Regions from separate parts of the Bradyrhizobium sp. UFLA05-153 genome, predicted to be linked through region 1. Evidence: predicted binding sites of a transcription regulator. Region 1 holds the regulator's gene; the other holds the start of a gene.
The links. The regulator HrcA, encoded in region 1, represses chaperone genes, less so after heat shock. The targets are predictions, from matches to a motif close to GTTAGCACTCNCNNNNNGNGAGTGCTAAC.
Positions count from the first base shown of each region.

Region 2: a site for HrcA is predicted at 2,473-2,501, ahead of groES (co-chaperone GroES). Genes of this name have one in related genera too.

Region 1 covers NZ_JBBIAM010000003.1:203,730-208,376, forward strand. The annotation lists gene pncA (bifunctional nicotinamidase/pyrazinamidase) at 1-144, shown strand, start outside; gene grpE (nucleotide exchange factor GrpE) at 307-921, opposite strand; gene hrcA (heat-inducible transcriptional repressor HrcA) at 1,021-2,109, opposite strand; gene rph (ribonuclease PH) at 2,294-3,007, shown strand; gene rdgB (RdgB/HAM1 family non-canonical purine NTP pyrophosphatase) at 3,018-3,653, shown strand; gene hemW (radical SAM family heme chaperone HemW) at 3,640-4,647, shown strand, end outside.
Region 2 covers NZ_JBBIAM010000018.1:52,626-57,272, forward strand. The annotation lists gene Q2941_RS13410 (NupC/NupG family nucleoside CNT transporter) at 1-1,065, shown strand, start outside; gene Q2941_RS13415 (cupin domain-containing protein) at 1,183-1,716, opposite strand; gene Q2941_RS13420 (usg protein) at 1,879-2,166, opposite strand; gene groES (co-chaperone GroES) at 2,545-2,859, shown strand; gene groL (chaperonin GroEL) at 2,951-4,591, shown strand.

The sequences.
Region 1 (4,647 bases):
CGCAAGGCCGGCTTCGAAGTCTATGTGGTGGAGGACGCCTGCCGTGGCATCGACACCCAGGGCTCGCTGGCCAAGGCCTGGGCCGACATGGCCAAGGCGGGCGTGAAGCGGATCCAGTCTGCGGATATCGCGGCGACGGCGTAAGCTATGCGCGATGCTAAACCCTCATCCTGAGGAGACCGCGAAGCGGTCGTCTCGAAGGATGAAGGCCGAGCTGCCGCAGCGGGGGCCTTCATGGTTCGAGAGGGCGCTAGCGCGCCTCCTCACCATGAGGGTCGGGGTCTGTGGGAACGCGGGAAGCGCGGCTCACGCCGCGCCGTTCGACTCGTTGTTGTTGGCGGCGGCCGCGGCTTTCGCGCCGCCCTTGGCGACGCCGACGAGGGCCGGGCGCAGCACGCGCTCGCCGATGGTGTAGCCGGCCTGGACCACCTGAACCACGGTGCCCGACGGCACCGACGGATCGGGCACCTCGAACATCGCCTGCTGGAAATTCGGATCGAACTTCTGGCCCGAGGGGTCGAACTTCTTCACGCCGTGCTTTTCCAGCGCGTTGAGCAGCGAGCGCTCGGTGAGCTCCACGCCCTCGATCAGCGCGGTCAGGCCGGGATCGGCATTGGCACGCGCCTCGGCCGGCACCGCATCGAGCGCACGCTGGAGGTTGTCGGCGATATCGAGCACGTCGCGCGCAAAGCCGGTGATGCCGTAGAGCCTGGCGTCGGCGACCTCCTTGGTGGTGCGCTTGCGCAGGTTTTCCATCTCGGCCAGCGTCCGCAGCATGCGGTCGCGCGCCTCAGCCGCTTCCTTCTGCAGGATCTCGACCGAACCGGGCTCCGGGTCGTCGGGCATGATGTAGGGCTTCGACACAACGGGCTCGCCGGTCGGCGCGGTCGTGTCTTCGGGTTGCCGGTCTGGATCGGTCATCGGCTGCCTTCTCGAACTCGTCTCAAGGGATTTTTCTCGCCGGGATATCGTGCTTCGCAGCGCGAAAATCAAGCGCCCGTGATCAGGCGAAAACGGGCGTCAGCCACCCAGAAGGCGGCTGACGATGCGGGCGGCATAGTCCACGGTCGGGATCACGCGGGCATAATTCAGCCGCGTCGGCCCGATCACACCCAGAACGCCCACGATATGACCGGCGGCATCCCGATACGGCGAGATAATCGTCGAGGAGCCCGACAGCGAAAACAGCTTGTTCTCCGAGCCGATGAAGATGCGCACGCCCTCGGCGGTCTCGGCGCGCCCGAGCAGGTCGATCACGCCGCGCTTGGTCTCGAGATCGTCGAACAGCAGCCGCACCCGCTCGAGATCCTCCAGCGCATGCAGGTCTTCGAGCAGATTGGCGTGGCCGCGCACGATGAGCTGGCGGTCCTCGTTCTCGCCGCCCGACCAGCTCGCGATGCCCGCCGCGATCACCTTCTGGGTGAGCTGGTCGAGCTCGGCGCGGGCCTGCCCAAGGGCGGTTTCCAGCTCGAGCCGCGCCTCGGCGAGGGTACGGCCGCGGATACGGGCATTGAGGAAGTTGGAAGCCTCCGTCAGCGCCGAGGAGGGAACCCCGGGCGGCAGCGTCAGCACGCGGTTTTCGACCTGGCCATCCTCGCCGACCAGGATCACCAGCGCCCGCTCGGGTTCCAGACGGACGAACTCGATATGCTTCAGCCGCGCATTGGACTTCGGCGTCAAGACCACGGCCGCGGCGCGGGTGAGGCCCGACAGCCGCGTCAACGCCTCCTCCAGCGCCGCCTCGACTGATTGGGCATGGCCGACGGTGGTGAGCTGGCTCTGGATCGATTGCCGCTCGGCCTCGTTGAGCTCGCCGACCTGCATCAGGGCATCGACGAAGAAGCGCAGGCCGAGTTCCGTCGGCAGCCGGCCGGCGGAGGTATGCGGGGCATAGATCAGGCCGAGCTGTTCCAGGTCGGCCATGACGTTGCGCACCGAGGCCGGCGACAGCGGCAGCGCGATCAGGCGCGAAATATTGCGCGAGCCGACCGGCTCGCCGGTCGCCAGATAACTCTCGACGATTTGACGAAAGATGTCGCGGGAACGCTCGTTGAGCTGGGCGAGGCCCGCGCGCGGCGCGATCAGATGAATCGGATCGTGATGGGCCACAGACGGTAACTCCTCTCAGATGCACATAATTTGTCCATCCGGAAGGCCCCTGACAAGCGCGTCTTTGGCCAGGGTGGGGACGGCGTTTCGCCGCCCCCGGGGGGAAAAGGCCTTGCCGGGCCCCCTTCCCCCTCCTACAAGCACCGCGAACAGCCTTTTCCCTGCGAGTTTTGGAGGATTTCCCATGCGGCCAAGCCGCCGTGCGCCCGACGAATTGCGCCCCGTGACGCTGGAGCGCGGCGTGGTCAAATATGCGGAAGGCTCCTGCCTGGTGAAATTCGGCGACACCCATGTGCTGGTCACCGCCACGCTGGAAGACCGCCTGCCGCCGTGGCTGAAGGGCCAGGGCCGTGGCTGGGTCACCGCCGAATACGGCATGCTGCCGCGTGCGACGTCGGAACGTACCCGCCGCGAGGCTTCCGCCGGCAAGCAGAGCGGCCGTACCGTCGAGATCCAGCGCCTGATCGGCCGCTCGCTTCGCACCATCGTCGATCTCGAAGCGCTCGGCGAACGCCAGATCACGGTCGATTGCGATGTGCTCCAGGCCGACGGCGGCACGCGCACGGCCTCGATCACCGGTGCCTGGGTCGCGCTGGCCGACTGTGTCAACTGGATGAAGACGCGCAACATGGTCAAGGCCAACGTGCTGCGCGACAACGTCGCCGCGATCTCCTGCGGCATCTATAACGGCACCCCAGTGCTCGACCTCGATTATGCCGAGGACTCCGAAGCCGAGACCGACGCCAATTTCGTCATGACGGGCGATGGCCGCATCATCGAGGTGCAGGGAACGGCAGAACGCGAGCCGTTCACGGAAGGCGAGTTCCTGTCGTTGATGGCGCTGGCCCGCAAGGGTGTCGCGCGTCTCGTGGACTTGCAGAAAATGGCGGTGGCGTAGTCAATAGGCCATGCACCGGCGAATCACAGGCAAGCTGATCATCGCGACCCATAATCCCGGCAAGCTGGCCGAGATGCGGGAGCTGCTCGCGCCGCACGGCGTCGAGGCGGTCTCGGCCGGCGAGCTTGGCCTCGACGAGCCCGAAGAGACCGGCAACGACTTTCGCAGCAATGCCGCGATCAAGGCGATCGCCGCTGCCAAGGCAATGAAGCTTCCGGCCTTCGCCGATGATTCCGGCATCGTGGTGGACGCACTCGACGGCGCGCCGGGAATCTACAGCGCGCGCTGGGCGGGCCCCAAAAAGGATTTTGCCGCGGCGATGGCGCAGATCGAGCGCCTGCTAAGGGAGCGCGGCGCCACCACGCCGGACAAGCGCAGGGCGCATTTCGTTTCCGCACTCTGCGTCGCCTGGCCCGATGATCATCTCGACGAGGTCGAGGCGCGCGTCGACGGCACGCTGGTCTGGCCGCCGCGCGGCACCGCCGGCTTCGGCTACGACCCGATGTTTTTGCCCGACGGCCACGCGCGCACCTTTGGCGAGATGGAAAGCATCGAGAAGCACGGCCTGCCGCCATTGGGCCTTGGCCTCTCGCACCGCGCCCGCGCCTTCGTGAAACTTGCGGAGATCTGCCTTGAGCCGCGCTGACAGGGGCGCCTTCGGCGTCTACGTGCACTGGCCGTTCTGCCTGTCGAAATGTCCGTATTGCGACTTCAACAGCCATGTCCGCCACGCCGCGATCGACGAGGAACGCTTTGCCCGCGCCTTCGCCCGCGAGATCGAGACCACCGCCGAGCGCGCGCCCGGCCGTGACGTCACCTCGATCTTCCTCGGCGGCGGCACGCCGTCCCTGATGCAGCCGGCGACCGTCGGCGCCGTGTTAGACGCGATCGGCAAGCACTGGCGCGTCGCTGGCGATGTCGAAGTCACGCTGGAAGCCAACCCGACCAGCGTCGAGGCCACGCGCTTTGCCGGCTATCGCACAGCCGGCGTCAACCGCGTCTCGCTCGGCGTGCAGGCGCTCGATGATGTCTCGCTGAAGATGCTCGGACGCCTCCACAGCGCGCGCGAGGCTCTCGATGCGGTTGCCATCGCACGCCGCTCGTTCGACCGCTACTCGTTCGACCTGATCTACGCCCGCCCGGACCAGACGCCGGCAATGTGGGAGGGTGAGCTTCGCCACGCCATCGATGAAGCCGCCGAGCATTTGTCGCTCTATCAGCTTACCATCGAGGAAGGCACGCCGTTCTTCGGCCTGCACCAGGCCGGCAAGCTGAAGACGCCGGACGAGGCGGTCGCGCGCGCGCTCTATGACGTGACGCAAGAGACCTGCGACAAGCTCGGCCTGCCCGCCTACGAGATTTCCAATCACGCACGTCGCGGCGCCGAGTGCCGGCACAATCTGGTCTACTGGCGGGGCGAGGAATATGCCGGCATCGGTCCCGGCGCGCACGGCCGGCTCGACATCGACGGCATCAGGCACGCGACTGCCACCGAGAAGCGTCCCGAAGCCTGGCTGATGCGGGTCGAGACCAACGGCGACGGCGTCGTCACCGACGAGCTCCTCAACAGCGAGGAGCGCGCCGACGAATTCCTGCTGATGGGGCTGCGGCTCGCCGAAGGCATCGACCCCAAGCGCTAC
Region 2 (4,647 bases), on a different contig from region 1:
GTCGGGGCGATCTCGGCGGCCTCGCGCGCCGGCACGTCGTTCGTGTTCGGCTATGTCGGCGGCGGCCCCCTGCCCTTCGACCTCAAGGCACCCGGCGCCGACTTCATCCTCGCCTTCCAGGCGCTGCCGATCGTGCTCGTCATGAGCGTGCTGACGACGCTGTTGTTCTATTGGCGCGTGCTGCCCCCGATCGTGCGCGGCATGGCGTGGCTGCTCGAGCGCACGCTGGGGGTCGGCGGCGCAGTCGGGCTGTCGACCGCGGCGAACATCTTCCTCGGCATGGTGGAAGCGCCGCTGTTCGTGCGTCCGTATCTGGCGCAGATGACGCGCAGCGAATTGTTCCTGGTGATGACCGGCGGCATGGCCGGCATCGCCGGCACCGTGCTGGTGCTCTATGCGACGCTGCTTGCGCCGCTGATCCCGGATGCGGCCGCGCATTTCGTCATCGCCTCCGTGCTCGGCGCGCCGGGCGCAATCCTGATCAGCCTGATCATGGTGCCGGAGACCGGTGACCGGCTCACCGGCGGCTCGCTCGAAGACCCTGACATGCACGCCTCCGGTACGATGGATGCGATCGTCAAGGGCACCTCCGCGGGGCTCGAGCTGCTGCTCAACATCGTCGCCATGCTGATCGTGCTGGTGGCGCTGGTCTATCTTGCCAATGCGGTGCTCGGCCTGTTGCCCAATGTCGGCGGCACCGCGATCTCGCTGCAGCGGGTGCTGGGGCTCGTGATGGCGCCGGTGTGCTGGCTGATGGGGCTGCCATGGGACCAGGCCGTCACCGCCGGCAGCCTGATGGGCACCAAGACGGTGCTCAACGAGCTGATCGCCTATGTCGATCTGTCAAGACTCGCCCCCGACGCGCTCGATGCGCGCTCGCGCCTGATCATGCTCTATGCGATGTGCGGCTTCGCCAATTTCGCGAGCCTCGGCATCATGATCGGCGGCCTCGGCGTCATGGCTCCGGAGCGCCGTGATGAGATCAACGCGCTTGGGCTGAAGTCGATCGTGTCGGGCACACTGACGACGTGCCTGATGGGCGCGATCGTGGGGGTGCTGAATTAGGCTCTCTCCGCCCGTCATTGCGAGGAGCGAAGCGACGAAGCAATCCAGAGTGCATCCGCGGATACATTTCTGGATTGCTTCGCTTCGCTCGCAATGACGGCGGAATTCCTGGCGCGCTTACGCCGTGATCTCCACCGTCTTGAACTCGGCCGGCAGGATGATCTCCAGCAATTCCACGTCGTCGGAATAGTCGAGGATCATGTGCTTGATCTTCGGCGGCTGCGTCCAGGCACTGCCGGCTTTCATCAGCGTTTCGCCCTGGCCGTCCATGTAGGTCTTCACCCAGCCCTTGAGCACGTAGACCATCTGGAATTCGACGTCGTGATAGTGGAGCTTTGACACCTCGGCCGGATTGCAGGGCGGCAGCAGGCGGATGACGTGGGCCTGCGCGAGACCGTGCGTTGCCGCGGCAATGCCGAGATCGCGATAATGCGCGTAGGTGCGCAGGCCGTCGGCTTTGAAATCCTCCTCACGGTGATGGCTGACGGCGATGCGTTGCTTGGGCCGGGCGCGTGTTTTCGCAGGTGTGGTGCGAGCTTTTGCCTTCACCGCCTTGCGGGCTGAAGATCGCGTAGCGACCTTGTTGCCGTGCCACTTCTTCTTCACCGCCGATTGCGCCGCGCTGCGCGAGGTCACCTTCCGTTTGGCCATGGCCTCCTCCCATTCTTGTTCTGGAGGCAAAGGCTAGCACGAATTCTCAAAACCGTAGGGTGGGCAAAGAAGCGCAAGCGACGTGCCCACCACTTCTGCGCCGTGGCGACCAAAGAGGTGGGCACGCTTCGCTTTGCCCACCCTACAGATCCGTCCAAGCCGTCAATGCAGCCTGAACACGCCGTCGACCGCGCGCAGTTCGGCCGGCTTGATCAGCTTGGAATGCGCCACCGTCACCGAATAGAGGGGGCCGTCGAGCTTCTCCTCCCAGAAGGCGAGGAAATCCGTCAGCGCCGGGAATTTCGGAAACAGATCGTAGTTCTGCCAGATGTAGGTCTGGAGCAGCGAAGGATGATCCGGCATCCGGTAAAGAATTTGCGCCGTCGTCAGCCCGTAACCCAGCAACTGTTTCCGGAGGTCGTCGGAAACGCCCCCAACCCGCAAGCCCATGCCAGCCTCCTTTTCAGGAGCGCATATTCAAGGGGTGGCCTACTCGGACTGCCCTAAAGAGCCACCCGGAAACGATGCGCTCACATGAGAGAAATGTGACGCACACTGCCACCCCATCTCAAGCCCAAAAGTTTAACAAGTTGTTGAAATTCAATGCTTTAGCAGCAGATCGCGGCGCCTGCTAATAGCCGGCGAGGCCCGGTTAACGATGGTAAATGTTTTTGGCAGACAGGCCTTCTGAGTGCTGATTTTTCTGCTAGAAGCCCTTGCTCCCGTAAAAAACCTGTCCTATCTCCATTTTGCCTGCGTAGCACTCGCGGGCATCGACTGCTAACAACCCAAAAATCTCCATCTCGTGCAAATGCTTAGGAGGACTGCATGAAATTCCGTCCGCTTCACGACCGCGTCGTGGTCAAGCGCATCGACGCAGAAGAGAAGACCGCTGGCGGCATCATCATTCCCGATACGGCCAAGGAAAAGCCCTCGCAGGGCGAAGTGATCGCCGTTGGCCCCGGCGGCCGCGACGAGAGCGGCAAGCTGATCCCGATCGACGTCCAGGTCGGCGACCGCGTGCTGTTCGGCAAATGGTCGGGCACCGAGGTCAAGATCGACGGCCAGGACCTGTTGATCATGAAGGAAAGCGACATCATGGGCGTGCTCGAAGCTCCCGCTTCGAAGAAGAAGGCCGCCTAATTCAACCGCTCGCACCGCTCACCCCTGAGGAGCGCCTGCCGGGCGCCTCGCCAAGGGTGAGATGAGACCAAGACAACTCAGGGAAACCAATATGTCAGCCAAAGAAGTGAAATTCGGCGTCGACGCCCGCGACCGCATGCTGCGCGGCGTCGAGATCCTCTCCAACGCCGTGAAGGTCACGCTCGGTCCGAAGGGCCGCAACGTCGTCCTCGACAAGTCGTTCGGCGCTCCCCGCATCACCAAGGACGGCGTCACCGTCGCCAAGGAGATCGAGCTCGACGACAAGTTCGAGAACATGGGCGCCCAGATGGTGCGCGAAGTCGCCTCCAAGTCCGCTGACGCGGCCGGCGACGGCACCACCACCGCGACGGTGCTCGCGGCTGCGATCGTCCGTGAAGGCGCCAAGGCGGTTGCCGCCGGCATGAACCCGATGGACCTCAAGCGCGGTATCGACCTCGCCGTCGACGCCGTCGTCGCGGACCTCCAGAAGAACTCCAAGAAGGTCACCTCGAACGACGAGATTGCCCAGGTCGGCACCATCTCGGCCAATGGCGACCAGGAGATCGGCAAGTTCCTCTCCGACGCCATGAAGAAGGTCGGCAACGAGGGTGTCATCACCGTCGAGGAAGCCAAGTCGCTCGAGACCGAGCTCGACGTCGTCGAGGGCATGCAGTTCGACCGCGGCTACATCTCTCCCTACTTCGTCACCAACGCCGACAAGATGCGCGTTGAGATGGACGACGCCTACATCCTCATCAACGAGAAGAAGCTCTCCTCGCTGAACGAGCTGCTGCCGCTGCTCGAGGCCGTGGTGCAGACCGGCAAGCCGCTGATCATCGTCGCCGAGGACGTCGAAGGCGAGGCGCTCGCGACCCTGGTCGTCAACCGCCTGCGCGGCGGCCTGAAGGTCGCGGCCGTCAAGGCTCCGGGCTTCGGCGATCGCCGCAAGGCCATGCTGCAGGACATCGCGATCCTGACCGGCGGCCAGGCGATCTCGGAAGATCTCGGCATCAAGCTCGAGAACGTGACGCTCAACATGCTCGGCCGCGCCAAGAAGGTGATGATCGACAAGGAGAACACCACGATCGTCAACGGCGCCGGCAAGAAGGCCGACATCGAGGCGCGCGTGGCCCAGATCAAGGCGCAGATCGAGGAGACCACCTCGGACTACGACCGTGAGAAGCTCCAGGAGCGTCTCGCCAAGCTCGCCGGCGGCGTCGCGGTGATCCGCGTCGGCGGCGCGACCGAGGTCGAGGTCAAGGAGCGCAAGGATCGCGTTGATGACGCGATGCACGCGACCCGCGCCGCGGTCGAGGAAGGCATTGTCCCGGGCGGCGGCGTCGCCCTGCTCCGTGCTTCCGAGCAGCTCAAGGGCATCCGCACCAAGAACGACGACCAGAAGACCGGCGTCGAGATCGTGCGCAAGGCGCTGTCCTGGCCCGCTCGCCAGATCGCGATCAACGCCGGCGAAGACGGTTCGGTGATCGTCGGCAAGATCCTCGAGAAGGATCAGTACGCCTACGGCTTCGACTCGCAGACCGGCGAGTACGGCAACCTCGTCACCAAGGGCATCATCGACCCGACCAAGGTCGTGCGCACCGCGATCCAGAACGCCTCCTCCGTGGCGGCGCTGCTGATCACCACCGAGGCCATGGTCGCCGAGCTGCCGAAGAAGGCCGCTGCCGGCCCCGCCATGCCCCCGGGCGGCGGCATGGGCGGCATGGACTTCTGATCCAGCCGTTCTGGCAAACTCAAGAAATGCGAAACCCCGGCAGCGATGCCGGGGTT